Regions from separate parts of the Streptomyces sp. NPDC015130 genome, predicted to be linked through region 3. Evidence: riboswitches for the same ligand, from Rfam matches in the RefSeq annotation. Region 3 holds a riboswitch; each other region holds the start of a gene.
The links. A riboswitch is a leader RNA that binds a small molecule or an ion and turns the genes downstream of it on or off. The one in region 3 is predicted to bind cobalamin.
Positions count from the first base shown of each region.

Region 1: linked by a shared signal. The riboswitch ahead of metE (5-methyltetrahydropteroyltriglutamate--homocysteine S-methyltransferase) and the one ahead of ACF08F_RS36770 (cobalamin biosynthesis protein) in region 3 are both predicted to bind cobalamin.
Region 2: linked by a shared signal. The riboswitch ahead of ACF08F_RS14105 (ABC transporter substrate-binding protein) and the one ahead of ACF08F_RS36770 (cobalamin biosynthesis protein) in region 3 are both predicted to bind cobalamin.

Region 1 covers NZ_JBIBVC010000007.1:402,083-412,321, reverse strand. Annotated here, with positions in the region: gene ACF08F_RS18020 (trypsin-like peptidase domain-containing protein) at 1-131, shown strand, start outside; gene ACF08F_RS18015 (trypsin-like serine peptidase) at 134-1,231, shown strand; gene ACF08F_RS18010 (transposase) at 2,093-2,740, shown strand; gene ACF08F_RS18005 (1,4-alpha-glucan branching protein) at 2,748-3,395, opposite strand; cobalamin riboswitch at 3,670-3,891, shown strand; gene metE (5-methyltetrahydropteroyltriglutamate--homocysteine S-methyltransferase) at 4,058-6,376, shown strand; gene ACF08F_RS17995 (oxygenase MpaB family protein) at 6,402-7,577, opposite strand; gene ACF08F_RS17990 (polyprenyl synthetase family protein) at 7,662-8,717, opposite strand; gene ACF08F_RS17985 (polyprenyl synthetase) at 8,707-8,985, opposite strand; gene ACF08F_RS17980 (pyridoxal-phosphate dependent enzyme) at 9,078-9,863, opposite strand; partial or broken gene ACF08F_RS17975 (MFS transporter) at 9,874-10,101, shown strand; gene ACF08F_RS17970 (hypothetical protein) at 10,212-10,239, shown strand, end outside.
Region 2 covers NZ_JBIBVC010000006.1:23,957-34,195, forward strand. Annotated here, with positions in the region: gene ACF08F_RS14065 (immune inhibitor A domain-containing protein) at 1-496, shown strand, start outside; gene ACF08F_RS14070 (hypothetical protein) at 620-931, shown strand; gene ACF08F_RS14075 (isochorismatase family protein) at 1,060-1,656, opposite strand; gene ACF08F_RS14080 (nicotinate phosphoribosyltransferase) at 1,769-3,097, opposite strand; gene clpS (ATP-dependent Clp protease adapter ClpS) at 3,199-3,504, shown strand; gene ACF08F_RS14090 (DUF2017 domain-containing protein) at 3,504-4,085, shown strand; gene ACF08F_RS14095 (amino acid permease) at 4,448-5,884, shown strand; gene ACF08F_RS14100 (Mov34/MPN/PAD-1 family protein) at 5,961-6,389, shown strand; cobalamin riboswitch at 6,405-6,537, shown strand; gene ACF08F_RS14105 (ABC transporter substrate-binding protein) at 6,577-7,557, shown strand; gene ACF08F_RS14110 (FecCD family ABC transporter permease) at 7,650-8,624, shown strand; gene ACF08F_RS14115 (ABC transporter ATP-binding protein) at 8,621-9,406, shown strand; gene ACF08F_RS14120 (putative leader peptide) at 9,451-9,567, shown strand; gene ACF08F_RS14125 (MoaD/ThiS family protein) at 9,658-9,936, shown strand; gene ACF08F_RS14130 (PLP-dependent cysteine synthase family protein) at 9,942-10,239, shown strand, end outside.
Region 3 covers NZ_JBIBVC010000029.1:54,714-64,952, forward strand. Annotated here, with positions in the region: gene ACF08F_RS36750 (hypothetical protein) at 1-1,392, opposite strand, end outside; gene ACF08F_RS36755 (alpha/beta hydrolase) at 1,521-2,648, opposite strand; gene ACF08F_RS36760 (anion permease) at 3,049-4,317, shown strand; gene ACF08F_RS36765 (hypothetical protein) at 4,330-4,551, shown strand; cobalamin riboswitch at 4,678-4,810, shown strand; gene ACF08F_RS36770 (cobalamin biosynthesis protein) at 4,845-5,819, shown strand; gene ACF08F_RS36775 (cobyric acid synthase) at 5,816-7,363, shown strand; gene ACF08F_RS36780 (putative cobaltochelatase) at 7,479-9,554, shown strand; gene cobO (cob(I)yrinic acid a,c-diamide adenosyltransferase) at 9,554-10,162, shown strand; gene ACF08F_RS36790 (cobyrinate a,c-diamide synthase) at 10,156-10,239, shown strand, end outside.

The DNA.
Region 1 (10,239 bases), on a different contig from region 3:
ACGTCGGCACCCAGATGAGCAGCATCATGACCCATCTGCGGGATTCCCGGCCGGAGTTGTACGACGAGATCGTGGCCGGCCAGTCGGGGCGGCCCGCCCCGGGCGGGCGCACGGGTGGCGGAGGTGAGTGACCATGCCGAACGGAGCACGGAACGGGTCGCCCGGGTCGCCGGTCGCGACCGGCGCCGCGGAGATCTTCGGGGACCTGCGGGCGGTCGCCGCCCGCGTCCGGGCGGACCTGGAGGCGGAGATCGCCGAGTCCTCGCTCGAACTGCCCGCCGACGTGGCGCCCGCGGCCGAGATCTCCCGCTTCGCCCGCGACGAGCGGGCGCGGGTCCTGGAGGCCGGGGTCAGCGGTCTGGAGAAGCTTGCGGCGCACCGCGAGGACGAGCTCGAACCGGACGAGTCCTTCGGCGTGGAGGCGATCGTCCTCCTCCAGGGCCGCCCCGCGATCCTGGTGCAGCGCCAGGACTTCGCCTCTCAGCGCGACGAGTGGGCGGTCCTCGACGGCCACCGGGCCGCCATCAAGGAGTCCCTGGCGCGGGTCGGCCGGGTCGAGGTGACCGGCCATCCCAGTCTGGACTGGATCGGCACGGCGTTCCTCGTCGGGCCGCGCACGGTGATGACGAACCGTCATGTGGCGGCGGAGTTCAGCCGTTTTGAAGCGGACCGGGACCGCTGGACGTTCGAGTTCGGCATGTCGGCGCGGGTGGACCCGGCGGAGGAGCTGCCCGTGGACGGCGGCGACCCGGTCACGGCACCGCCCTCGGTCCCGTACGAGATCACGGAGGTCCTCGGCATCCACCCGGACGTCGACATGGCCCTGCTGCGGGTCGAGCCCGCGGCCTCCGACGGGCTGCCCACCCCGCTCGCGGTGGCCGCCGACGCCCCCGCGAGCCTGCCGGGCCGCCCGGTGTACGTGATCGGCTACCCGGCCTGGGACGGCAGGCGCAACGAGCCCGAGTCGATGCGCCGGATCTTCATGGACGTGTACAACGTCAAGCGGCTCCAGCCGGGCGCGGCCACCGAGTTCACCCCGGGGAGCCTGGTGATGAAGCACGACTGCTCGACGCTGGGCGGCAACAGCGGCTCCCCCGTGTTCGACCTCACCGACCACCGTGTGCTCGGTCTGCACTTCGGCGGCCGCTACCGCAGCGGGAACCTCGCGGTCGCGCTGTGGGAGCTGGTCGACGACCCGCTGCTCGCCAAGGCGGAGGTCAACTGGGTCTGAGGCCCGCCCGACGGGCCCTGCGAGCCCCGTGGGCGTTTCCTTCGGATCACACCGCGAGTCCGGCAGGATCCGGGAGCGGCGCCGTGGACGGTGACGTACGAGCTAGGGCGTGTTGCGAAAGTAGCGCCGGCCGCCCGTCGGGCAGGCGGGACTTTCGCAACACGCCCTAGTGGCTTGTCACGCTGCCGTGGCCGGGTAATCAACGGTGTCAGTGATCACGGCTATGGTTCCCGGTCATGGGGTTCTCGGGGTCTTTCATCGTGGCGCGAGCCGGCCGGCCGCTGACGGAGTTGGCGGCGATGCGGGCGTCGGACTGTGTGCCGTTGTGGTGGGCGCGTGATGGCGAGTGGCAGATCCTGCAAGCGTGTCCTATCGCTGATCCGGAGCCTTCGATCATTGACGAGACGCGAGCTTCTGTCCTGGTCTGTCATGTGGTTGACAGCGACTTCGCGACCGTTCAGGCAGCGAGTCCCGATGGCCTGTCATGGCAATGTGCCTTGTCGTCGGAGATGGCGCGGGATTACGGCCTCCCTGGTGAGTGGATCGGTGATTCGGTCGAAGTAGGTGAGCGAGCTGCAGCCTGGGCCCGAGGGGCTGGCCTTCAGCCGGACCCGGTGGCGCTCAGGACCGCCCTGGTGGCTGAGTGTGATCCGTTGGCGGAGGACTTGGTCTTCGCGCTTGTTCACGCCTTGGGGTTCCGGTTCCGTGACGGGGTCGCCCTGGAACCGCCGACGGTGTGATTGGGGGCCTGTCCGCAAACTGCGTCCCGCCGACTCGCCAGCCGAAGTGCTCAGAGCGGTCGCGCGACCTGCTGCTCGTGGGGCAGCAGACTGTCTCCAAGACCTGATCTTGGAGGTGGTCGTGGGACGACGACCGGGTGTGTTCGTCCGGCCGGTCACGATGGACGAGGGCCGGAGGCTGCAGCGGATCAGCCGGACCGCGAAGGACCCGGTGAAACTCCGCCGGGCGATCGTGGTGCTGATGTCCGCCCAGGGCCAGTCGGTGAAGGACATCACCACGTTGATGCAGGTTGGTGAGGACTACGAACGTGATGTCATCCACGCCTCCACCGAGCGGGGGTTCGATGCGCTGGCCCCAAAATGGAGCGGGGGACCCCCCAAGACGATCAGTGACGAGGTGCGCGAGCACATCTGTCTGATCGCCCGGACGTCCCCCGCCGACTGGAAGATCACCGCGTTCTCCACCTGGAGCCTGAGCAAGCTCGCCGACCACCTCATCAAGCAGAAGGTGACCGCGGCCATCAGCCGGGAGACCCTGCGCCGGATCCTGCGCGAGGGCAAGGTCTCCTGGCTGAACTGGATCGAGGCCGAGTTCGCGGCCCTGCGTTACTTCGCGCTCAACGGCACCGACCATCGCAGCCACGACGAGCAGAACGCGGCCATCGCCGCTTACATCCGCTGGCACAACGCTCACGCAGAACCGAAGACCAACTTCGCCCCCGACTCACCCATCCGCGCCTGGACGCATTACCCGGCCAAGGCTGTCTGACGAGCCACTAGACGGTGACGTACGAGCCGCGGGCGGTGCTCCCGTCCGGCAGCAGCCACGCGGCGGTGACCCGGCCGGAGTCCGGCGAGCCGTCCTCGTCGGCGGCCCGCAGGACGCGCCGTACGCGCAGGGTCAGTTCCTCGGGCGCGCCGTCCGCCCGCAGCACCACGGCGGTGTGGTCGGCCCCGTCCACGACCCGTACGAGCTCGGCGTCGGGCGCGTCCCCGGCCGGTGCCGTGACGGAGACCGTCGGATCCACCGTGTCGTCCACGGACTGGTGCTGCGCGACCGCCTTGCCCCGCAGCAGGGCGTACAACTCCCCGACGAGCACGGGGTCGTGGGCACCGTCGTAGATCCAGCGCGTGCCGAGGACGCCGTGCTCGGACGTGCCGATGAGCGCGTGCTCGGCGCCCTCCAGCGGAGCCCCCCGGTAGGTCATGGGCACCAGATAGGCGGTAGCGCCCGGCTCGGTGCCGTCGGTCACCACCATGAACTCGATACCCACCTCGCCGGCCGGGTCGTCGAGCCGGAAGCCGCCCGCCTTGGCCGGGGCCGGCCCGCCCTCCCGGCCGCCGTACCAGTCGCGGGTGGGCAGCCACGAGGCGAGCAGCTCCAGTTTGGTGGGCTGCATCGTGGTGTGGTGGATGACGGCCATCGTGCGACTCTTCCTCTCGACCGGCGGCCGGGGATGTGAGGTCCCCGTCCGCGCCGGAACCGCTGGGCCTTCGGAACCTAACAGACGGCCTCCGGGCCGCCCTGCGGCTCCGGCCCGCCGGACCTGCCCTGGAAGGTGGCGTGCTGTCCCCGGCCGGCAGGAGGCGTCCCCAGCCCGAGCGGCGGCTGACCGGTCCGCATCCGTGACCTGACGGACTCCGGGGCCCTGCGCGGTCCCGGGGCCCTTTTGCGTGCGCGCAGCCGGAGGGCCGGGTTACGCTGCCGGTGCAGCTGGTTCGCCCCGTCAGCCGGACGGGATGCGTCGTAAGAGGGAACCCGGTGGGAATCCGGGACTGCCCCGCAGCGGTGAGCGGGAACGACCGCCGTCACACAGCACTGGGCCCGTGACGGGCCTGGGAAGCGACGGCCACTAGGTGTCCTCCCCCGTGAGGACGTGCCCGCGAGTCCGAAGACCTGCCCGTTGCCCGCACGCGGACGATTCCGCGCGCGGACATTCCGGTGACCTCGAGGGCGGGTCGGCGTACAGAGCGAGCAGGACGACCCCGTCGCACCACGCCGGGTCGTACCGGCCGTTCCGTCACCCCTTCGCGCCCCCGTCCCGTCCCCGGGATCTCAGGGATTCATCTCGCGAAGGAGATCTCCGTGACCACCAAGTCCGCAGCCGCGGCAGCGCGTTCCACCCTCCACGGCTACCCGCGTCAGGGGCCGGACCGCGAACTGAAGAAGGCCGTCGAGGGCTACTGGAAGGGCCGCGTCACCGCCGACGCCCTCCGGGACACCGCCGCCGGACTGCGCCTCGACACCTGGCGGCGGCTCGCCGCCGCCGGCCTCGACGAGGTCCCCACAGGCGACTTCTCGTACTACGACCACGTCCTCGACACCACCGTCATGGTGGGCGCGATCCCCGAGCGGCACCGCGCCGCCGTCGCGGCGGATCCGCTCGACGGGTACTTCGCGATGGCGCGCGGCACCCAGGACGTCGCGCCGCTGGAGATGACCAAGTGGTTCGACACCAACTACCACTATCTCGTGCCTGAGTTGGGACCCGACACGGTCTTCACGGCCGACTCCTCCCGGCAGGTCGCCGCCCTCGGCGAGGCCCTGGCCGAGGGCCTCGCCGCCCGGCCGGTCCTGGTCGGCCCCGTCACCTACCTGCTCCTCGCCAAGCCCGCACCCGGTGTGGCGCCCGGCTTCGACCCGCTGACCCTCCTCGACCGGCTGCTCCCGGTGTACGCCGAGGTCCTCGCCGACCTCCGGGCGGGGGGCGCCGAGTGGGCGCAGCTCGACGAGCCGGCCCTCGTCCAGGACCGCACCCCGGCGGAACTGAACGCCGCCGCCCGCGCCTACCGCGACCTCGGAGCGCTCACGGACCGGCCGAAGCTCCTGGTCGCCTCCTACTTCGACCGGCTCGGCGACGCCCTGCCGGTCCTCGCGAAGGCACCGGTCGAGGGGCTGGCCCTCGACTTCACCGAGCGGGCGGCCGCCAACCTGGACGCGCTCGCCGCCGTCGGCGGCCTGCCCGGCAAGCGGCTCGTCGCCGGGGTGGTCGACGGCCGCAACGTCTGGGTCAACGACCTGACCGCCTCGCTCACCACGCTCGGCACCCTCCTCGGTCTCGCCGAGCGGGTCGACGTGGCCGCCTCCTGCTCGCTGCTGCACGTCCCGCTCGACGCGGCGGCCGAACGCGACACCGATCCGCAGATCCTGCGCTGGCTCGCCTTCGCCCGCCAGAAGACCGCCGAGGTCGTCACCCTCGCGAAGGGTCTCTCGCAGGGCACCGGGGCCGTCACCGCCGAACTGGCCGCCAACCGCGCCGACCTCGCCTCGCGCGCGACCTCCCCGATCACCCGCGACCCGGCCGTCCGCTCCCGCGCCGCGGCCGTCTCCGCCTCGGACACCCACCGCTCCCAGCCGTACGGCGACCGCGCCGCCGCCCAGCACGCCGCCCTGCGGCTCCCGCTGCTGCCGTCCACGACCATCGGCTCGTTCCCGCAGACCGCGGAGCTGCGGAGCGCCCGGGCCGACCTGCGGGCGGGCCGGACCGACACCGCCGGGTACGAGGAGCGGATCAGGTCCGAGATCCAGGAGGTGATCTCCTTCCAGGAGAAGACCGGACTGGACGTCCTCGTCCACGGCGAGCCGGAACGCAACGACATGGTGCAGTACTTCGCCGAGCAGCTCACCGGATACCTGGCCACCCAGCACGGCTGGGTCCAGTCCTACGGCACCCGCTACGTCCGGCCGCCCGTCCTCGCCGGCGACATCTCCCGGCCCGAGCCCATGACGGTCCGCTGGACGACGTACGCGCAGTCCCTCACCACCAAGCCGGTCAAGGGCATGCTCACCGGCCCCGTCACCATGCTCGCCTGGTCCTTCGTCCGTGACGACCAGCCCCTCGCCGACACCGCCCGCCAGGTCGCCCTTGCCCTGCGCGACGAGGTGAACGACCTGGAGGCGGCGGGCACTTCGGTCATCCAGGTGGACGAACCGGCCCTCCGCGAGACCCTGCCCCTGCGCACCGCCGACCACGGGGACTACCTGTCCTGGGCGACGGAGGCCTTCCGCCTCACCACCGCGGGAGTGCGGCCGGAGACCCAGATCCACACCCACATGTGCTACGCCGAGTTCGGCGACGTCGTCCAGGCCATCGACGACCTCGACGCCGACGTCATCAGCCTGGAGGCCGCCCGCTCCCACATGCAGGTCGCCCGTGAGCTCGCCGCCCACGGCTACCCGCGCGAGGCGGGACCCGGGGTCTACGACATCCACTCCCCGCGCGTCCCGAGCGCCGAGGAGGCCGCGGAGCTGCTCCGTACCGGCCTGGAGGCCATCCCCGCCGAGCGGCTCTGGGTCAACCCCGACTGCGGCCTGAAGACCCGCGGCTGGCCCGAGACCCGCACCTCGCTGGAGAACCTGGTGGCGGCGGCCCGCACCGTCCGGGCCGAGCTCACCGCTCCCTGACGGCGACGCGGCCGCGACCCGGCCGTCACGGGGAGACCGTGGCGGCCGGGGGCGCCCAGCGGCGGGTGCGGGCCGGGCCCGCCGGGACGCCGTACTCCTTCCTGAGGTGCTCGGGGATGGCGTAGTGCATGACGCGGCCACGGGTGAGGGAGGACAGTTCCAGGACGGTGGTGAGGTGGCCGAGGCGGTCCAGGGCCCAGGCGCCGAGCGGTGAGCTGTCCTCGATGCTCTCCAGGACGCCGAGGAGGTGGGGGACGGACCTGACGAGGGTGTCCCAGCGGGTGCGGGGGACGTCCAGCCAGTCGGCGCAGGTGTCGCCGACGAGGAAGCGGATGAGCGCGGAGACGACCGGGTCGAAGAAGGTGCCGGGCACGATCTCCTCGTAGAGGTCGATCAGTTGGCGGGTCAGGTGCGAACCCTCGGGCGAGGGTCCCATGTGGCGGACCATGTAGAGGTCGAGGAAGGCCCGGGCGTCGTCGAGGGTCTTCGGGACGGCGTCCTGGTCGACGCCGAGCATGGCGCCGACCACACGCCAGGCGTAGTAGTAGGCGTCCGCGCCCTCGGAGGTCATGTGGATGCCGAGGCGGTGCAGACTGTCGAGGACGAGCATCGAGAAGAACATCTGCCCGCCGATCATGTCCTCCTGACAGATCGGCACCCCCAGCTCGGCGGCGTCCCACCGGTTCTCGCGGACGAGGTGGTGACGGATGGAGGCGTGCAGCAGACGGACCTTCTGCGCGGCGGGGATGAACCTGCTGCCGGCCTCGAAGGCGTCGGGCTGCATCAGGTGGACGGTGAACTGCCCGGTCTCCGCCATGCGCTTGGACGGGTAGCTCAGGCCGTGCGTCGCCGACAGCAGCTTCGCCACGTGCGGGACGAGGTAGCAGGCGGGCATGGAGGCGAAGGACAGCGCGGTGGAGATGTGGACGTTGTTGTCGATGAAGAACAGCCGGGCCTTCTCCATCTCCCCCCAGTCCACCCAGGACGGCGGGGCGCTCGTGGCGTGGAGGTACTCCCGGGCGACGTCGGGCAGCCCGTCCGGCAGCGGGGCGCCGGCGGTGGAGACGTACCGCATCAGGGTGTTGAACTTTCCGACCTCGCCGCGTTCGAAGAGCGTGGCGACCGTGGCGTCGGCGAGTTCGTCGCCGGACCGCCGCAGGGCGTCCATCGACGCCTCGGTACGGGACGTGACAGGGGTCATGGGGCAGGGCTCCTTGTTCTCCGTCAGGAACGGGGATCTCTGTCGGGGACGGGGGATCTCTGACGGGGGTCGGGGGGGTCTCCGTCAGGAACGGCGGGCCGCCGCCGAGTGCGCCAGGGCGGTGAGCGCGGCGGCGGGCGGGGCGGGCAGGTTCAGCCCGTCGAGGGCTCGGAGTGCCTCCTCGACCCGCGCGGCGATCATGGCCTCGACCCGGTCGGGCGCCTTCAGCCGCCGCATCAGCGCGCGTACGGCCTCCAGCGCGTCGCCGTCGAGGGCGGGGCGGGCGAGCAGGTCGCGCAGCCGCCGCCGGTCCTCGCCACCGGCGAGCCGCCAGGTCTCGGCGAGCAGGGCGGTGGGCCGTCGGCCGTGTACGTCGTCGGCGTCGGCCTTGCCGGTGGTCTCCGGGTCCCCGAAGAGGCCGAGCAGGTCGTCCCGCAGCTGGAACGCCTCCCCGAGCGGCAGCCCGTACGCGGAGTAGCCCTCACGCAGCCGCCGACCGGCCCCGGCCAGGGCGCCGCCGATCAACAGGGGCTGCTCGACGGTGTACTTGGCGGTCTTGTAGCGGATCACCTTCAGCGAGGCAGCCGTGTCGGGGGCGGCTCCGGTGTGCAGGATCTCCAGGCACTCGCCCGCGATCAGGTCCCGGGCGAGTGCCGCCCAGAGGGGTCGGGCGCGGCCGAGGTAGGCGGCCGGTACTCCGCTGGTGACGAACAGCTGGCCGGCGAGCGACATGAGCAGGTCCCCGACGAGCATGGCCAGCGACCGGGCGCCGGCGGCGGGCCGCGGGTGGTGCCCCACCGCGTCCCGCAGGGCCACGTGGGCGGTGGGGCGGCCGTGGCGCAGCGGGCTGTCGTCGATCAGGTCGTCGTGGACGACGGCCGCCGCGTGCACGAGCTCCATCGAGGCCGCCGCCCGCAGCAGCGCCTCGCTGTCGGGCTGCCCCACCGCGCGCCAGCCCCAGTAGCAGAACGCGGCCCGCAGCCTCTTGCCGTCCGCGACCGCCGCCTCCAGCTGTCCGGCGACCGGGCCCAGCGCGGGATCGACCTCCGACAGCAGGCCGGCCTCCTCGGCGACGTACCGCCGGAGCACCTCGTCGACGCGGGACTTGAAGGCGGCCGGCTCCCAGCGCTCAGACGTCACGGTCGGCCCGCCGGGCCAGCACGTGCCGGGCGAGGACCTCCAGGTAGGCCGGTGGCGGCGCCGCGTACCTGTCGAGGACGAGGCGGCCGCGGGCCTCCAGGTCCCGTTCGGCCTCCGCCGCCACCTCGGCGGCGTCCGAGCGCCTCAACAGGCCCCGGACGGCCCCGAGTCCCGTGCTCAGGGTGCTGACCGCCAGGTCCGCGAGCCCCGCCGCCAGCAGCAACGCCCGCTCGTCCAGGCCCTCGCGGACCCCTGGTTCCCTCGTCACACCGCTCCCCTGCCCGCGGCACGTCCCGGCCGCACGATCACTGCCACTCCTCCCTCAGCCTCGCGCCGGACCGGTGGCGGGGACGGGCGAACTCACCAACGAGTGATCATCTCGCCGGTGCGTACGAGCCGGTCGCACGGACGTCCGCTCCGGCGCGGTTCCATTCCATCCGGGACCACGGCAGCGCCAGCTCGCTCCGGTCGGTCACGTCGCGCGGGGCGAGGGCGGCGAGGGGCGCGGCCTCGCGGTGGCGGGCGTGCACGGTGTCGACGTAGCGGTGACCGGTGTCGGCGGCGATGAAGAGGACCGTGCATCTGGGGGGTGCGATCGCGTTCGTGGCGGGCGGCGAGGTAGCCGGCGCCGGTCGAGAGGCCCGCGAAGACCGCGTGCCGGCGCAGCAGGTCGACGCTGCTGGCCAGGGCCGCGTCGAAGGAGATCCGGTGCAGGTTGTCGTACAGCTCGTGGGAGACGTTGCCGAAGGGGATGGAGCTGCCGATCCCGGCGATGATGATCTCGGGATCGGAGACGTGTTCGGCGCCGAAGGTGACGCTGCCGTACGGCTGGACGCCGACGAGCCGGACGTCGGCCATGCCGCTCGGGGAGGCGCCCAGGTAGCGGGCGAGGGCGCCGGTCGAGGCACCCGAGCGGACCCCGCCGACGACGGTGAGCCCGGCGGCTCCGTCCGGGCCGGCCGCTCCGTCCGGATCGGCCGGCCCGGTCGCCTCCCTGATCCGGTCGGCGATCGCCCGGTAGCCGAGGTAGTGGATGTCGTCGTGGTACTGCCGCATCCAGTGGTACTCGGGGTGTTCGGCGAGGATCTCGTGGATCCGCGCGACGCGCCGCTTCTGGTCGAGCTTGAGGTCGCTGCACGGTTCCATCTGCTCCAACGTCGCACCGGACAGGCCGGCCCGTGTCTCCTCGCTGGACTTCCTCGTGTCGTACGGTCTCGCGCCGGTCGGCCTGGCCCTGATCGCCCCGGCCATCGACGCCTTCGGGGTCACGCCCGTGCTCGGCGTGTGCGCAGCCGCCTGCTTCCTCGTGACGGCGGCCGCGGCACTGACCCCGACCGCCCGTCACTTCGCGCGCACGGCACCGGATCCGGCGCGGACGCGCTGACGCACGGGCTCCCCCAGGTCGTCGGAGACCGTGTCGGACCCCTCCGATACGGTCTCTGGTCTACGGCCGCACAGCTCTACGGCCGCACGGCTCGACACACGGGGGCAGGAATGACCATTCACCGACCGGGACTGCCGG
Region 2 (10,239 bases), on a different contig from region 3:
GAACCGCCAGTACGTCTCGTACGACGCGACCCTCAAGGTCGGCCCGTACAACTTCGGTTTCACGGGCGACAAGGCCGGCTGGGTCGAGCACTACCCGTACCAGAACGGTCTGCTCATCTGGAAGTGGGACCTGTCCCAGAAGGACAACAACACCTCCCAGCACCCGGGCGTGGGTCGAGTCCTCCCGATCGACGCGCACCCGAGCCCGCTGAAGTGGTCCGACGGCACGCTGATGCGCAACCGCGTCCAGTCGTACGACGCCCCCTTCAGCCTCTCCCGCACGGACGGCTTCCAGCTGCACAAGGCGGGCGTGGGCACCTGGGTCCCGTCGCAGGCCGGTAACCCGGTCTTCGACGACCGCAAGGGCACCTACTGGTTCGCCGAGACCCCGCGGGCCGGCGTCAAGGTAACTGACACCAACACCAAGATCCAGGTCGTCAAGGAGCCGAAGGACGGCCAGACGATCACGGTCCAGGTTGGCCCGTCGACCAAGTAGTCGGTAAAACTGCAGGTCAGATCATGATCGGCCGTCGCCCCCTAGCGGGCGGCGGCCGATCGTGTTTAGGTGCGTCTGACCGCAGTTCTTATTGACATCTGATCCACGGGGGAGTGGTTCCGCATGCCCAACGGAGGGTTCTGCAAGCTGCCGGGCGGCAGCGTGGTCGTCGCGATAGGGCTGCCCAGCCCGGCCCGCGACGGGGCCTCGGTCCGCTTCCTGGTCCACGCCGCCAACCGTGCCCGTGCCCTCACCAGGCTGCGGAACCTCGGTCTGCGCGCGGTCTACCTCCGCGGGAACAGCGAGCCGCCCACCCCGGACGAGATCACGGCCGTCCTGCACCACCCCGACGGCCTGCTCTGGAGATCCGCGCCCGGCGCGGCCCAGGAGCTCTGGCACCCGGCCCGCACCCTCCCGAAGGCGCCCGCGGCGTAGCGACGCACCCCAGGGGCTTCCTAAAGCGTGTTGCGAAAGTCCCGCCTGCCCGACGGCGCCTGGCACGCACGCTCCAGACGCCGTCGGGCCCGCCCTTCGGGCGGCCGGCGCTACTCTCGCAACACGCCCTAGACCACCGGCGCGCCGGTCAGCTCCACGCCCGCCGCGCCGAGCTCCTCCAGGGCCTTCGCCGTCGTCGCCTTCGCGACCCCGGCCGTCAGGTCGAGCAGCACCTGGGTCCGGAAGCCCTCCCGGGCCGCGTCCAGGGCCGTGGCCCGGACGCAGTGGTCGGTGGCGATGCCGACCACGTCGACCTCGGTGACGTCCCGCTCCCGCAGCCACTCCGCGAGCGTCCGCCCGTTCTCGTCGAGCCCCTCGAAGCCGCTGTAGGCGGCGTCGTAGGCGCCCTTGTCGAAGACGGAGTCGATCGCCCCGCTGGCGACGGCGGGGGCGAAGTTCGGGTGGAAGCCGACGCCCTCCGTGCCGGCCACGCAGTGCACCGGCCAGGAGGTGACGTAGTCCGGATCCTCGCCCTCCGGGGCGAAGTGCCCGCCCGGGTCGACGTGGTGGTCGCGGGTGGCGACCACGTACCGGTAGGAGGTGCCCGCCGTCTGGCCGACCAAGTCGGTGATGGCGGCGGCGACGTCCGCGCCGCCCGTCACCGCGAGGCTGCCGCCCTCGCAGAAGTCGTTCTGAACGTCCACAACGATCAATGCGCGGTGCATGGCGGGTGTCCTTAGCGCGTCGGATGGGTGGGTTCGAGCCTAGAGACTTCCCCCTCCCCGGGGGAGGGGGCGTCCCCGGCGTTGTGCCTTGCGCGTTCGCGAACGCGTGGTGCTACACGTACTCCGTCGGCAGCACCGGCTCGCCGCGCGAGAGCTGGATCGCCGACATCGGCAGCCCGGCGCGGGCCGCGATGTGCCGGGCCCTGGCGGCCTCCAGCGGCTCCCTGGCCACCACCTCGCCGCCCTTGACCAGCTCGACCAGGAGCTGGTGGCCGACGAGCTCCGGCGGGACCGGTCCCGTGCCCACGACCTCCGTCTCGGCGACCCCGTACGCGTCGGGGCGGCGCGCCGCCCACTTGCGGCCGCCGACCGAGGCCTTGCCGCCCACGGACTTCTTCGCGACCGGCACCAGGGGCGCCTTGGGGTCGGCCGTGCGGGCCCGGGCGACCAGCTTGTAGACCATCGAGCAGGTCGGGTGGCCGCTGCCGGTGACCAGCTGCGTGCCCACCCCGTACGCGTCGACCGGCGCCGCCGCGAGCGAGGCGATGGCGTACTCGTCGAGGTCCGAGGTCACGACGATCTTCGTGTCGCGCGCGCCCAGCTCGTCCAGCTGCGCCCGGACGCGGTGCGCGACGAGCAGCAGGTCGCCCGAGTCGATGCGGACGGCTCCGAGCTCGGGCCCGGCCACCTCCACGGCGGTGCGGACGGCCTCGGCCACGTCGTAGGTGTCGACGAGCAGGGTCGTGCCCCGGCCCAGGCTGTCGACCTGGGCCCGGAAGGCGTCCCGCTCGCTGTCGTGGAGCAGGGTGAAGGCGTGGGCGGAGGTGCCGACGGTCGGGATGCCGTAGCGGAATCCGGCCGCGAGGTCCGAGGTGGCCTCGAAGCCGCCGACGTACGCGGCGCGGGAGGCGGCGACGGCCGCGAGCTCGTGGGTGCGCCGGGCGCCCATCTCGATCAGGCGGCGCCCGCCGGCCGCGGCCGACATGCGGGAGGCGGCGGCGGCGATCGCCGAGTCGTGGTTGAGGATCGAGAGGATCACGGTCTCCAGGAGCACGCACTCCGCGAAGGAGCCCTCGACGCGCAGGACGGGCGAGCCGGGGAAGTACACCTCGCCCTCGGGGTAGCCCCAGATGTCTCCGGAGAAGCGGTATCCGGCCAGCCATTCGAGGGTCGGCTCGTCGACGATGCCGCGCTCGCGCAGGAAGCCGAGGACGGCGGGGTCGAATCGGAAGTTCTCGACGGCGTCCAGGACCCGGCCGACGCCCGCGAGGACGCCGTAGCGGCGCCCCTCGGGGAGCCGCCGGGTGAAGACCTCGAAGACCGAGTGACGGTCGGCGGTGCCGGCCCTGAGGGCCGCCTGGAGCATGGTCAGCTCGTACTGATCGGTGAAGAGCGCGGTCGACGGCACGTCCACCGGCAGCCCAAGGTCCGCAGCGTTCATGTCAGCGATGCTAGCGCAGAAATCGTCAAAGTGACGAATAGGGGGTCGGTGTGGGTGACCTGTTTGTGCGATGGGCCCCCCGGGGTGGCAGCATGGGGTGAGTGAGCGTCGCGCCTATTGAGATCGAACGTACGGAATCGGCCGAGGAGGTCTCCGCGGTCGTCGAACCCGACGTGCCCTGGGTGACCCTCGTGCACAACGATCCGGTCAACCTGATGAGCTATGTGACCTACGTCTTCCAGTCGTACTTCGGTTACTCCAAGGACAAGGCGCACAAGCTGATGCTCGACGTGCACGAGAAGGGGAAGGCCGTCGTCTCCGCCGGCACCCGCGAGGAGATGGAACGGGACGTGCAGGCGATGCACGGCTACGGCCTCTGGGCGACCCTCTCCCAGGACCGCTTCTGATGGCCGGCCGTTTCGAGAACCTGCCCGGCGGCGGAGCGGCCGTCGCGCTCGACGAGGTCGAGATCTCCATCCTCCGCTCCCTCGCCGTCCAGCTGATGGAGCTGATCGGCCCCGGCGACGAGCCCGCGGCCGATGCCGACCCGCTGGCCGCCCTCTTCGCCGAGGGCCCGAGCGAGCCCCCGTCCGACCCCGCCCTCCGGCGCCTCTTCCCCGACGCGTACGGGGACGAGAGCGCGGAGCTCCGGGCGTCCGCCGCGGACTTCCGCCGCTACACCGAGAACGACCTGCGCGCCCGCAAGCGCGAGGACGCCCTCGTCGTCGTGCGCGCCCTGGACTCGCTCTCCGGCGAGTCGGCGGGCGAGGGCGGCGCCGTCCTGAAGCTGAGCCCGGACGACTCCCGGGCCTGGCTCGGCACGCTCAACGACCTCCGGCTGACGATCGGCACCCGCCTGGAGGTCAAGGACGAGGAGAGCGAGCAGCTGTACCGGCTGCCGGACTCCGACCCGCGCAAGCCCATGGTGATGGCCTACCTCTGGCTGGGGGCGCTCCAGGAGTCCCTCGTCGAGACGCTGATGCCGTAGGGCTGTCCGCGGTCACCCTCGGGATGCCGCAGGGCTTCCCGAGGCCACCCCGGGGCGCCGATGTTCGCTCAGCGGACGCTCAAATCCGGATAACGAATGCGTTATCAGGGCGCCCGCCTTTGCTCCGTAAGGTCCCTTTTCTGCACCTTTCCGTGTGGCGCGCGCCACACGCACCCCCGTCGACCGGCCCCCGCCGCGTGATAAATCTTCACGACCGCTCGGGGACGCCACCCCTGTTCCCGAGGGCGCTTTGACCGGCTGACCGCCGGTGGCACTCCATCCACATCCGGGGGGATCAGGATCTGATCCGCGGCAGACGCACTCGCAGTCGCGCGGATCAGTATGGAGAAAGGCGCACCACCATGACCTCAGTGCAGGTCGACAAGCAGCACGACGGCGACGAGGCCGCGGACACCGTCTCGGGCGAGGGTTACCACCGGGCACTCGGTGCACGCCAGATCCAGATGATCGCGATCGGCGGAGCCATCGGCACCGGCCTCTTCCTCGGCGCGGGCAAGGGCATCTCCATCGCGGGGCCGAGTCTGATCCTCGCGTACGCCGCCGCGGGACTCGTCATCTTCTTCATCATGCGGGCGCTCGGCGAGCTCCTCATGTACCGCCCGGTCTCGGGCTCCTTCTCTGAGTACGCCCGCGAGTTCATGGGCCCCTTCGCGGGCTTCGTGACCGGCTGGACGTACTGGCTCTTCTGGGTCGTCACCGGCATCACCGAGGTCACGGCCGCGGCCACCTACATGACGTACTGGTGGGACATCCCGCAGTGGCTCTCGGCCCTCGTCTTCACGGTCATCCTCTACGGTGCCAACCTGATCTCGGTGAAGCTCTTCGGTGAGCTCGAGTTCTGGTTCTCCATGGTCAAGGTCACCGCGATCATCGGCATGATCCTCATCTGCGCCGGCATCCTCACCCTCGGCTTCTCCGACGCGGGCGACACCGCCTCCGTCACCCACCTGTGGGACCTCGGCGGCTTCTTCGCCGGCAAGGACGGCATCTACTCCACCCTGATGACCCTCCAGATGGTCATGTTCGCCTTCCTCGCCGTCGAGCTCGTCGGCGTCACCGCCGGTGAGTCGAAGGACCCGAAGACCGTCCTGCCCAAGGCCATCAACACCGTGCCGTGGCGCATCGCCGTCTTCTACGTCGGCGCGCTCATCATGATCCTTTCGGTCGTCCCGTGGACCGAGTTCAAGCCCGGCGTGTCCCCGTTCGTCGCGGCCTTCGAGAAGATGGGCCTCGGCGTCGGTGCCGCCATCGTCAACTTCGTCGTCCTGACGGCCGCGCTCTCCTCCTGCAACTCGGGCATGTACTCCACCGGCCGCATGCTGCGCGACCTCGCGCTCAACGGCCAGGGCCCGAAGGTCTTCACGAAGCTGACCCGCTCCGGCACCCCGCTGATCGGCACCACGTTCTCGGCCGCGCTGATGATGGTCGGCGTCTGGATCAACTACCAGTGGCCCGGTGAGGCGTTCAACTACGTCGTCTCCTTCGCGACCATCTCCGGCATGTGGGCCTGGATCGCCATCCTGATCTGCCACATCCGCTACCGCTCCAAGGCCGACCGCGGCGAGCTGCCCGAGTCCTCCTTCAAGGCGCCCGGCGGCATCTGGCTCAGCGCCTTCGCCCTGGCGTTCCTCGCGCTGGTCCTCGTGACCATGGGCATGGACGAGGGCAACCGGGTCGCGCTCTACGGAGCGCCGGTCTGGGGCCTGGTCCTCGCCGTCTCCTACCTGGTCCTCAAGGCCCGCAACCCCGAGGGCGCCGCCTTCGCCAAGCGTTCCTGACCTGCCGGGTCTCAGCATCCGGGCCGTTCCGTACCACTCCTCGGTACGGAACGGCCCGTCTGCTTATCCTGTCGGCATGCTGACCATCACCCGGGCCCTGTACGAGCAGATCGTGGAGCACTCCCGCGCGGACCACCCCGACGAGGCCTGCGGCGTGGTCGCGGGCCCGGCCGGCAGCGGCCGCCCCGAGCGCTTCATCCCCATGCTGAACGCCGCCCGCTCGCCCACGTTCTACGAGTTCGACTCCGCGGACCTGCTCAAGCTCTACCGCGACATGGACGACCGGGACGAGGAGCCCGTCATCGTCTACCACTCGCACACCGCGACCGAGGCCTACCCGTCCCGCACGGACATCTCGTACGCGAACGAGCCCCAGGCCCACTACGTCCTCGTCTCCACCGCCGACACCGACGACGCGGGCCCCTTCCAGTTCCGCTCCTTCACCATCGTCGAGGGCGTCGTGACCGAGGAGGACGTCGAGATCGTCGAGGCCTACGCGGAGTAGCGCCCCGACCCGGTCCCAGTGAGAGACTGTCCGGGACCAACGGGCGGCAGGAACCAGGAAACCGGTGCGAATCCGGTGCGGTCCCGCCACTGTGACCGCCTCCTCGGGAGGCGTGAGCCAGGAACTGACCTGCCGCCTCTCACCACCGATCGGGGACGTGGAAATCCCCGGAGGAGGCTCGACCGTCATGTCCTGGCGCCGTCCGCTGCTGCCCGCGCTCGCCCTCGTCCCGCTGCTCGCCGCCTGCTCGTCACCGGCGACCCCGCCCGCGTCCTCCGCGAAGCCCGGAGGGACCGCGCAGGGATTCCCGTACACCGTGGACAACTGCGGCGTGAAGACCACGTACCAGGCACCGCCGAAGCGCGTGGTCACCATGAACCAGCACGTCACCGAGGTGATGCTCGCCCTCGACCTGGAGAAGTCGCTGGTCGGCACCGCCTACCTCGACGACGAGGTCCTCCCCGCCTACAAGCAGGCCTACGACTCCGTCCCCGTCCTCGCGAAGGAGTACCCCTCCAAGGAGGCCCTCCTCGCCGCGAACCCCGACTTCGTCTACGGCGGTTACGCCTCCGCCTTCGACGCCAAGGACGGCCGCGGCCGCGACGACCTCAAGAAGTCCGGCATCTCCACCCGCCTCAACATCGAGTACTGCCCGTCCGGTTCGACCTCGGTCGACGACCTCTACCGCGAAGTCCGCGAGATCGGCCGGACCTTCGACGTCGGCGCCCGCGCCGAGGCATGGACCCGAGAGGCCCGTACCACCCTCGCCGCCACCGAGAAGCGCCTCAAGGGCACCCCGCCGGTCTCCGTCTTCGTCTACGACAGCGGAGACAAGACCGCGTTCACGGCGGGCGGCAAGGGCATCGGCAACGAGCTCATCACCCGGGCGGGCGGCAAGAACGTCTTCTCCGACCTCGACAAGGCCTTCGGCGACGCCACCTGGGAACAGGTCGTCGACCGCCGGCCCGAGGTCATCGTCATCTACGACTACGGCACCACCACCGTCGAGCAGAAGAAGAAGCGGCTCCTCGACGACCCCGTCCTGAAGGACGTCCCCGCGATCAAGAACCGCCGGTTCGCCGTCATGCCGCTCTCCGACACCGTCCTCGGCGTCCGGGTCCCCGCCGCCGTCGACAAGCTCGCCGCCCAGCTCCACCCGGCCCGGTGAGCACGGTCCTCGACAGGGCCGGGACACCGACGGAGAGGAGCGCACCCGCCTCCGGGACCTCGCGGTACGTCCTCGTCGTCGCCGGACTCGCCCTGGCCCTGGCCCTCGCCGGCATCGCCTCGCTCGCCCTCGGCTCCGTCCGCATCCCGCCCGGCCAGGTGCTCGACGCCCTGACCGGGCGGGCGGCCCCCTCCCCGTACCGGACGATCGTGCTCGACGTCCGGCTGCCCCGGGTCCTGCTCGGCGTCGTCGTCGGCGCCGGGCTCGCCGTCGTCGGCACCGTCCTCCAGGCCCTCGTCGACAACCGGCTCGCCGACCCCTTCCTCCTCGGGATCTCCTCCGGCGCCTCCGCCGGAGCCGTCCTCGTGCTGGTCCTCGGCATCGGGGGAGGGGTGACCACCACGATCGCCCTGCCCGGCGCGGCCTTCGCCGGCGCGCTCCTCGCCCTCGTCCTCGTCTACGGGCTCGCGCGCCGCGGCGGGACCCTGACCGGCGCCCGGCTCGTCCTCGCCGGGGTCGCCGTCTCGTACGTGCTCTCCGCCCTCGCCACCCTGCTCCTCGTCGTCGCCGGCCGGCCCGAGCAGTTCCAGGAGGCGCTGTACTGGTCCCTCGGCGGCCTCGGCAGCGCCCGCTGGGACACCCTCCTCCTGCCCGCCGCCGTCCTCGTCCTCGGCGTCGGCGCTCTCGTCGCCCTCGCCCGCCCGCTCGACCTGCTGCTCGTCGGCGAGGAGGGCGCCACCGTCCTCGGCCTGGACACCGCCCGCTTCCGCGCCGCCGTCTTCGTCCTCGCCTCCCTCGTCACCGCCGTCATGGTCGCGGCCAGCGGAGCCGTCGGCTTCGTCGGACTCATGGCCCCGCACGCCGCCCGGCTCGCCGTCGGCGCCCCGCACCGCCGCCTCCTCCCGGTCGCCGCCCTCGGCGGGGCGCTCGCCCTCGTCCTCGCCGACCTCGCCGCCCGGACCGTTGCCGCGCCCCAGGACATCCCCGTCGGCGTCCTCACCGCACTCATCGGCGGCCCGTTCTTCCTGTGGCTGATGCGCCGCCGCCCCGAAGGAGCACCCCTGTGACCGAGCTGCGGCTCCACGGACTCTCGTACGGAAGACGCCTCCGCTCCGCCGACCTCACCGTCCGCAGCGGCGAGACCGTCGGCCTCATCGGCCCCAACGGCAGCGGCAAGACCACCCTCCTGCGCTGCGTCTACGGGACCCTCACCGCCACCGCCGGACACGCCGCGCTCGACGGCGACGACCTCCACGCCCTCGGCCCCAAGGCCCGCGCCCGCCGCGTCGCCACCGTCCCGCAGGACAGCGGCACCGAGTTCGAACTCACCGTCCGCGAACTGGTCGCCCTCGGCCGCTCCCCGCACAAGCGCTTCTGGGAGGGCGACACCGGCGCCGACCGGGAGCGCGCCGACACCGCCCTCGCCCGCGTCGGCCTCACGGAGCTCGCCGACCGCCCCTTCCCCACCCTCTCCGGCGGCGAGCGCCAGCGCGCCCTGGTCGCCCGCGCCCTCGTCCAGGACCCGGCCCTCCTCGTCCTCGACGAGCCCACCAACCACCTGGACATCCGCCACCAGCTCGACGTCCTCGCCCTCGTCCGCACCCTGGGCACCACCAACCTGCTCGCCCTGCACGACCTCAACCTCGCGGCGGCCTACTGCGACCGCCTCTACGTCATGGTGGAGGGCCGGGTCGTCACCGGAGGCACCCCCGCCGAGGTCCTCACCCCCGAGCTCCTCGCCGCCGTCTACGGGGTCGATGCCGAGGTCATCCCGCACCCCAGGACCGGCAGCCCGACCGTCGTCTACCTGCACAGTCCGGTGGGCGGTCAGAAACTATCCACCATGTGAGATCACATTCCGGAACCCGGACCGGGAATCGATACGATGAGCCCATGGTTTCCCACGACGTGAGCGAAGAGACTCCGGGCACACCCCTGCTCGTGGCACGCCTGCACGTCGACCTGTGCCGCCTCGCCAGCGCGATGTGTACGTCCCGCGCTGCGCTCTGAGCTACCGGCCGAGCGCCTTCCGTACGACCCCCCTCCGCGCGGGGCCCCAGCAGCGCGCCCACCACGCCACTTCCGACAGGAGCCCACGTCATGGCCATCGAGGTCCGCATCCCGACCATCCTCCGCACCTACACCGACGGCGAGAAGGCCGTCGAGGGCAGCGGTGACACCCTCGCCGCCCTCTTCGCCGACCTGGAGACCCGCCACAACGGCATCGAGGCCCGCATCGTGGACGGCGGCAAGCTCCGCCGCTTCGTCAACGTCTACCTGAACGACGAGGACGTCCGCTTCCTCGACGGCATCGACACCAAGCTCTCCGACGGCGACAGCGTCACGATCCTGCCGGCCGTCGCCGGCGGCATGGTCTGATCCACATGCGCTACGACTCCTCGCTGGCGGCGGTCGGCAACACGCCGCTCGTCCGCCTCCCCCGGCTCTCGCCCTCGGACTCCGTCCGGATCTGGGCGAAGCTGGAGGACCGCAACCCGACCGGCTCGGTCAAGGACCGCCCCGCGCTCCACATGATCGAGCAGGCGGAGAAGGACGGCCGGCTCACGCCCGGCTGCACCATCCTGGAGCCGACCAGCGGCAACACGGGCATCTCGCTCGCCATGGCCGCCAAGCTCAAGGGCTACCGCATCGTCTGCGTCATGCCCGAGAACACCAGCGAGG
Region 3 (10,239 bases):
GGCGGCCCTGCGGACCGCCTTGGACAGGGCCGGGTCCGGATGGGCGGCGGCCAGGGCGACCAGGACCTGCACGGTACGGGGGTGGCCGACGGCCCTGACCTCGTCGAGCAGCGCGGGGACGGTGCCCTGGACGGCGGACTCGAGGTGGCGGACGAGCAGCTCGCTCTCGCCGTGGTCGGCGACGGCCGCGGCCGTGTCCACCCAGAGCCAGGTGGCCTCCTCGCGGGTGAGCACCTCCTGGGCGTCGTCGGGGTCGGCGCCCTCGTACTCCGCCAGCCAGAGCAGCGCGTACGGCCGCAGGGAGGGTTCGGCGACGGTGGCCCGGACCTCGGCCTCGGCGGGGGCTCCGACGACCCGGAGCGCCTCGAAGGCGAGGCCGCGCAGGAGGGCGTCCTCGCCACGCGCGACGGCGAGGAGCTCGGCCACCGCGCTGGAGAGCGTGCGGGCCGCGAGCCAGGCGCGGTACTCGGCGCGGGCCGGTCCCGGGGTGAGCCGGGCGCAGCCGCGGAGCATGTCCTCGGCGGACTGCTCGATGTTGCCCGCGGGGCTCTGGGCGGCGACGCAGATCTGCTCCAGCTTGACCCAGACCGCCCAGTTGCCGAGCGGGGTCAGCGTGGCGTGCCCGGCGTCCGCGCCGGGGTCGAGGGTGAGCGCGCCGACGGCGGCGAGGCCCTCCAGGGCCCAGTCGAGGAGGGTCGGGAGCCCGTCCGTGCCGGGGGGTGCCCCGGGGGCGGTGTCCGCCGGGTCGGGAGCGGTGCCCGCCCGGTCGGGGGTCTGGTCGGCGACCGGGACCTCGCAGCGCTCCTCGCGCAGCTCCTCGACGCGCTGGCCGAGCAGATCGAGGAGAACCGGAACGAGCACCGGGCCCTGGGAGAGCTGGAGCAGGGAGAGCACCTGCGGGACGGCCTCGACGACCTCGGCGACCGCGCTGGGCGCGACGCCCTCGGGCGCCGGGTGGACCAGGGACCAGGCGTCGAAGAGGGCGACCCAGCCGCGCAGGACGGCGGAGTCGTCCCGGTCCCAGGCCTGCAGCCGCCAGCCGGGGCGGGCGGTGTCGCCGTGGAGCTCGACGAGCCCCGCGAGCCGGGCGCGGTCCCAGCCGGCCCGGATCTGGCCGGGCGTCAGGTCCAGGGCGGCCGCGGCCCGTTCCTGGGCGGGGACGGATGCGGTGCCGGTACGGAGCGCGGATTCGGGTCCGCGCTCGACGGCTGCCCAGCGGGCGATCCGTACGGCGTCGGCGAGGACGTGCCGGGCCTGGCGGGCGAGTTCCGCGCGGGGCGGAGTGCCCTCGGGCGGCCGCGGCGCCGGCCGGGTGCGCCGGGTCGTCACGGCCCGTCGGGCGGTGGCCAGCGCCCGCGGGCGGACGAGTCGGAGTCTGGAGTTGCGCGCCAATGGTTCATCGGGCTTTCGAGACGTCACGGGGGCAGTCTTCCCGCTGACGGCCCGAAAGCCCAATCGGAATCCGCTGCCTCGTCAGAACGGCCACGGGCGGGGCCGTCGGAGGGGCGGCGGAGGCGCCGTCAGAGCAGGGGGGTGAGGAAGCGGCGCAGGGCCTCCTCGTAGCGGACGGGGTCGGCGTTCCACATCGCCGCGTGCGGGGCGTGCCGGACCGTGTGCAGGCTGACCAGGTCGGGGCGGCGGGCGGCGAGCTCGACGGACGGCTCCCAGGGGGCGATCGTGTCGTCGGGGCCGTGCAGGACGAGGACCGGGACGCGCAGGGCGCCCGGCTCCGAGGCGGCCTGGAGCCGGTCCCCGTGGACCCCGGTCCGGCCCTGGGCCGCGCGGACGGCGAGCGGGAGCAGGGGGCCGGGGACGTGGCGGGCCGCGGCGAGGTTGCGGAGGGTGGCCTCCCAGTCCAGGACCGGGGAGTCGAGGACGAGGCCGCTGATCCGGTCCCGTACGCCGGACTCGGCGGCGGCGCGCAGGGCCATCGCGGCGCCGGTCCCCCAGCCGTGCAGGACGACCTTCTCGGCGCCGCGGCGGACGGCGTACCGGATGGCGGCGTCGACGTCCCGCCACTCGGAGTCGCCGAGGTGGGCGAGACCGTCCGGGGAGGGGGGCGCCCCCTCGTCGCCCCGGTAGGTGGGGACGAGGACCGGGATCTTGCGCCGGTTGAAGAAGGGGACGAGGTTCAGGGGGTGCTCGCGCGTGGTGCCGAGGCCGTGCAGCGCGATCACCCACGTGGTGCGCGGGCCGGCGACGAGCCAGCCGGGCAGGGGGCCGAGCTCGCCGGGGATCTCCACGTCCTCGTGGGCGAGGCCGAGGGCGCTCGTCGGCGTGCCCCGGTGGAGCTGGGGGGTGAGGCGGACTCGTACGCCGGGGCCCAGGGCGCCGAGCTCGACGCGTTCCAGCCGGCGGACGACGGTGTCGGCGGTGTGCGGGACGCGGTCGAGGACGGGACCGAGGACGGCGTGCAGGCCGGGGGCCTCCATGCCGTACGTGCCGGGGCGCAGCGAGGCGAGGCTGCGGGTGAGGGTGATCCGTTCGGGACCCGTGGCGTGCACGGTCAGTCTCGGGTCTCCCGGGAGTGGTCGTCCGGACGGCACCTTGAGGGCGACGTCGCTGGCGTACCGGCCGGCCGCTACCGCGGCCGCGCCGACACCGATCAGGGTGGTGACGGCCGCTGCCGTCGCTGTAGCCGGGCGCACGATCCCAGTGTCGGCAGGTGACGGGCGGCCTGCCACCGGGCGGACCCGGCCGGGGTGCCGCCCGTGGTTCCCGGGGCCGGGCGCCGGCCGCCGCCTCCGCCGGGTCCCTCCGGGGAGTGACATGGGTCTCCTCGACGGGGTCCCCCGGTCGGATGGTCCGGTCCAGGGGGCGGAACGGGGTGGCGGGGGAGGGGCCGGGCCGGGGTGCCGGAGCCCCGCGAGGGCCCGGATTACCCGGGGTCGCAGGGTGACCGCATCGTGGACACCGGCTCCGTCGAGGGCTAAGCGGAATGTCTTGACACCGGATGGGGACACCACGTCGCCCGCCCCAGTTCATCTTCCGTTCACCCAGGTTGCCTACGTTCGTCGAGCCACTGACGTCAAACGATTGCCTGGGTAAATGGAACACATCACGCTGCTGCTCGCCATTGTGGTCGTGACAGCTCTCGTGTTCGATTTCACGAACGGTTTCCACGACACCGCCAACGCGATGGCCACGACCATCTCGACCGGTGCACTGAAGCCCAAGACGGCGGTGGCCATGTCCGCCGTGCTGAACCTCGTCGGCGCGTTCCTGTCCGTGGAGGTCGCCAAGACGATCTCCGGCGGGATCATCAACGAAGAGGGCATTCGTACAGAAGTGATCTTCGCGGCGCTCGTGGGCGCCATCCTGTGGAACCTGCTGACCTGGCTCCTGGGCCTGCCGTCCAGCTCCTCCCACGCGCTCTTCGGCGGCCTCATCGGCGCCGCGGTCATGTCGGCCGGCTGGTCCGCGGTCAACGGCTCGACCATCGTCACCAAGGTCCTCATCCCGGCCGTCGCCGCGCCGCTCGTCGCGGGTCTCGCCGCGATGGCCGCCACGAAGCTGACGTACAAGATCAAGGCGAACCCCGAGGCCAAGTCGACGGCCAAGGGCTACCGGGCCGGCCAGATCGCCTCCGCCGGTCTCGTCTCCCTCGCCCACGGCACCAACGACGCCCAGAAGACGATGGGCATCATCACCCTCGCCCTGGTCACCCAGGGTGTCGTCGCCCCCGGCTCGAACCCCCCGATGTGGGTCATCGTCTCCGCCGGTGTCGCCATCGCGGCCGGCACCTACCTCGGCGGCTGGCGCATCATCCGCACCATGGGCAAGGGCCTCACCGACCTCCAGCCGCAGCAGGGCTTCGCCGCCCAGACCAGCGCCGCCACGGTCATCCTGGCCTCCTCGCACCTCGGCTTCTCCCTCTCCACCACGCAGTCCTGCTCGGGTGCCGTGATGGGTGCCGGCCTCGGCCGCAAGGGCGGTGTCGTCCGCTGGTCGACCGCCACCCGGATGTTCGTCGCCTGGGGTCTGACCCTGCCCGCCGCGGGTCTCGTCGGCGCCGGCGCCGAGTTCCTCACCAAGCAGGGCCCCTGGGGCATCGCCGCCACGGCCGTCCTGCTGGTCTCCGGCTCGGCCGTGATCTGGGCGCTCTCCCGCCGCAAGCCGGTCGACCACCACAACGTCACCGCCGACGACCTGGACGAGGAGCCCGCGGGCGTCGTGACCACCGCCATCGCGGCCGTCACCCCGCCGCCGGCCGCCGGTTCCGTCGCCGCCGTCGCGGACGAGGACCTCAAGACCACCATCCCGGCGCCGGTTCCCACGGACCCGACCGCTCCCCCGGCCCCCGCCGCAACGGTGTAAGGAACGAACGACATGAAGATCGACTGGGCAGCCCTCGGCTCCGTCTTCGGGGTCAGCCTCCTGGCGACCGTCGCCCTCGTGGGCCTCTTCACCCTCGGGATCGTCGGCCTCGGCAAGCAGGAGGAGGCGGCCGCGAACGGCGGCTCCGCGACCCTGGCCCGCACCGGTGCCTACGCCTGCTTCGCGCTGTGCGCGGCGGCCGTGGCGTACGGCATCTACCTGATCGTCGTCTGACGGTCCTCTCTCTCCACGGCGGCCGGGCGGTCCGCACCTTCGGGTGACGGGCCGCCCGGCCGCCGTGTTTGTGGTGCTTCGCACAGTGACCCGTCGCAGGTCAAGGGTGAGTTGACGGCTGTTCGCGGCCCGTGGTGGACTGCCGAGGCCATTACGGCGGCAGCAGAGGAAGTCCGGTGCGAATCCGGCGCGGTCCCGCCACTGTGACCGGATCCGAGGGGTCCGGGAGTCAGGAACTCTCGCCGCCGGTCACGTCGATCCAGGGCGCGGACCCTGAGTGAGGACATGCGCCCATGCCCGGCCGCATCAGAGCCAGCCGCCTCTCCCCGGGCGGATTCGCGTACGGCGCCGCCCTCGGGCTCGCCGTCGACCAGCTCGTCGGCGATCCCCGCCGCGGACACCCCGTCGCCGCCTTCGGCCGGGCCGCCGCCGCCGTCGAACAGCGCCTCCACCACGACCACCGCGGCTGGGGCGCCCTGCACACCGCCGTCTGCGCCGGCTCCACCGCCGCCCTCGGCGCCCTCGCCGCCCGGGCCGTCCGGGACCGGCCGGCCGCCGCCGTCGCACTGACCGCCGCCTCCGTGTGGGCCGTCGTCGGCGGTACGACCCTGGGGCGGGAGGCCCGCGCGATCGGCGGGGCGCTCGCCGCCGGGGACCTGGAGGTCGCCCGGGAGCGGCTGCCGCACCTGTGCGGGCGCGACCCGCAGTCCCTGGACGGTCCCGCGATGGCCCGCGCGGTCGTCGAGTCCGTCGCCGAGAACACCTCCGACGCCGTGGTCGGCGCCCTGTTCTGGGGTGCGGTCGCGGGCGTGCCGGGCCTCCTCGCCTTCCGGGCCGTCAACACCCTCGACGCCATGGTCGGCCACAAGTCGCCGCGCCACCGGCGCTTCGGCTGGGCCTCGGCCCGTCTCGACGACGTGGCGGGCTGGCCCGGGGCCCGGCTGACGGCCGCCGCCGCGACGCTCGCCGGAGGGAACCCGCGGGGAGCCGTACGGGCCTGGCGGGCGGACGCGGCGAAGCACCCCAGCCCCAACGCGGGCCCCGTCGAGGCCGCCTTCGCGGGCGCCCTCGGCGTACGGCTCGGGGGGACCCTCGCGTACGGCGGGCGGGTCGAGCACCGGCCCGTGCTGAACGGGGAAGGGCGGCCCGTCGAGGTCGCCGACATCGACCGGGCGGTCCGGCTCTCACGCCGGGTGACCGCACTGACCCTGGCCGCCTGCGTCGGCGGCCGCATGATCATCGGTGCCGTGAAGCGGAGGAACGCATGAGGGGTGGGGGGCTGCTGGTCGCCGGGACCACGTCCGACGCCGGCAAGAGCGTCGTGACGGCCGGCATCTGCCGCTGGCTGGTCCGCAAGGGCCTGAAGGTGGCGCCGTTCAAGGGGCAGAACATGTCCCTCAACTCCTTCGTGACCCGCGAGGGCGCCGAGATCGGGCGGGCCCAGGCCATGCAGGCGCAGGCCGCCCGCGTCGAGCCGACCGCGCTCATGAACCCCGTGCTGCTCAAGCCGGGCAGCGACCGCTCCAGCCAGGTCGTCCTCATGGGGAAACCGGTGGGCGAGCTGAGCGCCCGCGGGTTCTTCGGGGGGTCCGGCGGGTCGTCCCCCGGGAAGGCACTGCACGGGGGACGGCAGAAGGAACTCTTCGAGCCGGTCCTGGCGTGCCTGGAGGAACTCCGGGGCATGTACGACGCCGTGATCTGCGAGGGGGCGGGCAGTCCGGCCGAGATCAACCTGCGGCGCACGGACATCGTGAACATGGGCATCGCACGGGCCGCGAACCTGCCCGTCGTCGTGGTCGGCGACATCGACCGGGGCGGGGTCTTCGCCCAGTTCTTCGGGACGACGGCGCTGCTCTCGCCCGAGGACCAGCAGCTCGTCGCCGGATACCTCGTGAACAAGTTCCGCGGTGACGTGACCCTGCTCGAGCCGGGTCTCGACATGCTGCACGGGCTCACCGGGCGGCGGACCTTCGGCGTCCTGCCGTACGCGCACGGGCTCGGCATCGACGAGGAGGACGGGCTCCGGGTCTCGCTGCGGGGCACCGTCCGCGAGTCCGTCGTCGCGCCCCCGGTCGGCGCGGACGTCCTGCGGGTCGCCGTGTGCGCCGTACCGCTGATGTCGAACTTCACCGACGTCGACGCGCTGGCCGCCGAGCCGGGCGTCGTCGTCCGGTTCGTCGACCGGCCGGAGGAGCTCGTCGACGCGGACCTCGTCGTCGTCCCGGGCACCCGGGGGACGGTCAAGGCGCTCGCGTGGCTCCGCGAGCGGGGCCTCGCGGACGAGCTGGTCCGGCGCGCGGCGGAGGGGCGGCCGGTCCTCGGGATCTGCGGCGGCTTCCAGGCGCTCGGCGAGCGGATCGACGACGAGGTCGAGTCGAAGGCCGGGACCGTCGACGGGCTCGGGCTGCTGCCCGTACGGGTGCGGTTCGCGCGCGAGAAGACCCTGGCGCGGCCGGTCGGCGAGGCGCTCGGGGAGCGGGTCGAGGGGTACGAGATCCACCACGGCGTCGCGGACGTGCTGGGCGGGGAGCCGTTCCTCGACGGGTGCCGGGTCGGCTCCGTGTGGGGTACGCACTGGCACGGCTCCCTGGAGAGCGACGGGTTCCGGCGGGCGTTCCTGCGGGAGGTCGCGGCGGCGGCGGGGCGGCGGTTCGTGCCGGCCCCCGACACGTCGTTCGGCACCCTGCGGGAGGAGCAGCTGGACCGGCTCGGAGACCTGATCGAGGAGCACGCGGACACGGACGCGCTGCTGCGGCTGATCGAGGAGGGGGCCCCGGCGGGGCTGCCGTTCGTGCCGCCGGGTGCGCCGTGAGTGCGCGCGGGATCCGGAGAGGTTCCGGGCGGACGGTCCCCGTCGGGGGTTGTCCGCCGTCGGCGGCCGTCGGGCACACACATCAGCTGACCGAACCTGAGGAAGGAACCGACCGATGAGCACCCGGTACCCGTTCACCGCCGTCGTCGGCATGGACGATCTGCGGCTCGCGTTGCTGCTCAACGCGGTGAGTCCGGCCGTGGGCGGTGTGCTCGTGCGGGGTGAGAAGGGCACCGCCAAGTCCACCGCCGTCCGGGCCCTCGCCGATCTGCTGCCCGCCGTGCCCGTCGTCTCCGGCTGCCGGTTCAGCTGCGACCCCGCGTCGCCCGACCTCGGCTGCCCCGACGGGCCGCACGGCACGGCGCCCGGCGTCGAGCGTCCCGCGCGGATGGTCGAGCTGCCCGTCGGCGCCTCCGAGGACCGGCTCGTCGGCGCGCTCGACATCGAGAAGGCGCTCGCCGAGGGCGTGAAGGCCTTCGAGCCGGGGCTCCTCGCCGCGGCGCACCGGGGCATCCTCTACGTCGACGAGGTCAATCTGCTGAGCGACCACCTGATCGACCACCTGCTCGACGCCGCCGCCATGGGCGCCTCCCACGTCGAGCGCGAAGGCGTCTCCGTGCGGCACGCCGCCCGTTTCCTGCTCGTCGGGACCATGAACCCCGAGGAGGGCGAGCTGCGGCCGCAGCTGCTCGACCGGTTCGGGCTGACCGTCGAGGTCGCCGCCTCCCGCGTGCCCGAGCAGCGCGTGGAGGTCGTCCGGCGGCGGCTCGCCTTCGAGGACGACCCGGTCGGCTTCGCCGCGCGCTGGGCCGACGAGGAGACCGCGCTGCGGGACCGGATCGTCGCCGCCCGCGCCCTGCTGCCGAAGGTGGCCATCGGGGACGCCGCACTCCTCCAGATCGCCGCGACCTGCGCCGCCTTCGAGGTCGACGGCATGCGCGCCGACATCGTCATGGCGCGGGCCGCGACCGCCCTCGCGGCCTGGGCCGGGCGGGACGAGGTCACCTCCGAGGACGTGCGGCAGGCCGCGCTCCTGGCCCTCCCCCACCGGCGCCGGCGCAACCCCTTCGACGCCCCCGGCCTCGACGAGGACAAGCTCGACGAGACGCTGGAGCAGTTCAAGGGGGACGACGAGGATCCCGAGCCGGACGGCCCCGGTGACGGGGGCCCCGGCGGAGGTCCCGGCGGGGGCATTCCGCCGCAGGGCGAAGGGCCCGCGCCCGAGCACTCCCCCGCACCGGAGGAGACGCCCTCGCCCGACGAGACTCCCGCTCCCTCCCCCGACGAGGCTCCCTCGCCCGCTCCGCAGACCGCGGGCGCCGGCTCCGGTGAGCGCGCCGCCGTCAAGGCCGCCGAGCCCTTCCGTACGAGGATGCTGAGCGTCCCCGGCCTGGGCGAGGGCGCCGCCGGGCGCCGCTCCCGGGCCCGTACCGAGCACGGCCGTACCACCGGATCCACCCGGCCCCGGGGCGCGCTGACCAAGCTGCACCTCGCGGCGACCGTCCAGGCCGCGGCCCCGCACCAGCGGGCGCGCGGGCGGACCGGTCCCGGGCTCGTCGTCCGGCGGGACGACCTCCGGCAGGCGACCCGCGAGGGCCGCGAGGGGAACCTCGTGCTGTTCGCCGTCGACGCCTCCGGCTCGATGGCGGCCCGGCAGCGGATGAGCGCCGTCAAGGGGGCCGTCCTCTCGCTGCTCCTCGACGCCTACCAGCGGCGCGACAAGGTCGGCCTGGTCACCTTCCGGGGCCGTACCGCCGAGCTCGCGCTGCCGCCGACCTCGTCCGTGGACGCGGCGGCCGCCCGCCTCGAACAGCTCCCGACGGGTGGCCGCACACCGCTGTCGGCCGGACTCCTCAAGGCCCACGACGTCCTGCGGATCGAGCGGCTGCGGGACCCCTCGCGGCGCCCGCTGCTCGTCGTCGTGACCGACGGCCGGGCGACCGGCGGCGGCGCCGACCCGGTGGCGCTGGCCGCCCGGGCGGCCCGGCTGCACGCCGCCGACGGCACGGCGAGCGTGGTCGTGGACTGCGAGACCGGGCCGGTGCGGCTCGGGCTCGCCGGGAGCCTCGCACGCGAACTCGGCGGCACCGCCGTCACCTTGGACGAGCTGCGCGCCGACGCGATCGCCGGCCTCGTCAAGGACGTACAGGCAGCAGGACAGACAACGCAGACAGCATGGAGGGCCGCTTAATGCCGCAGGGACAGCCGACCGTCGTGCCCGACGACGGTCTCACCACCCGTCAGCGCCGCAACCGGGCACTCGTGATGGTGCACACGGGCGTCGGCAAGGGGAAGTCGACCGCCGCGTTCGGCATGGCGCTGCGCGCCTGGAACCAGGGCTGGCCGATCGGGGTGTTCCAGTTCGTCAAGTCCGCCAAGTGGAAGGTCGGCGAGGAGAACGCCCTCAAGGCGCTCGGCGAGACCGGCAAGGGCGGCACCGTCACCTGGAACAAGATGGGCGAGGGCTGGTCCTGGATCCAGCGCGAGGTCGCCGAGGGCGAGCAGTCGCACGAGGAGAAGGCCCGCGAGGGCTGGGAGCAGGTCAAGCGGGACCTCGCCGAGGAGCGGTACAAGTTCTACGTCCTCGACGAGTTCGCCTACCTCCTCCACTGGGGCTGGATCGACGTCAAGGAGGTCGTCGAGGTCCTCCGTGACCGTCCCGGACACCAGCACGTCGTCATCACCGGGCGCAACGCGCCGCAGGAGCTGGTCGACTTCGCCGACCTCGTCACCGACATGTCCAAGGTCAAGCACCCCATGGACGCCGGTCAGAAGGGCCAGCGGGGCATCGAGTGGTAGCACGTCTCGTCATCGCCGCGCCCTCCTCGGGCGCGGGCAAGACCACGGTCGCGACCGGCCTGATGGCCGCGTTCGCC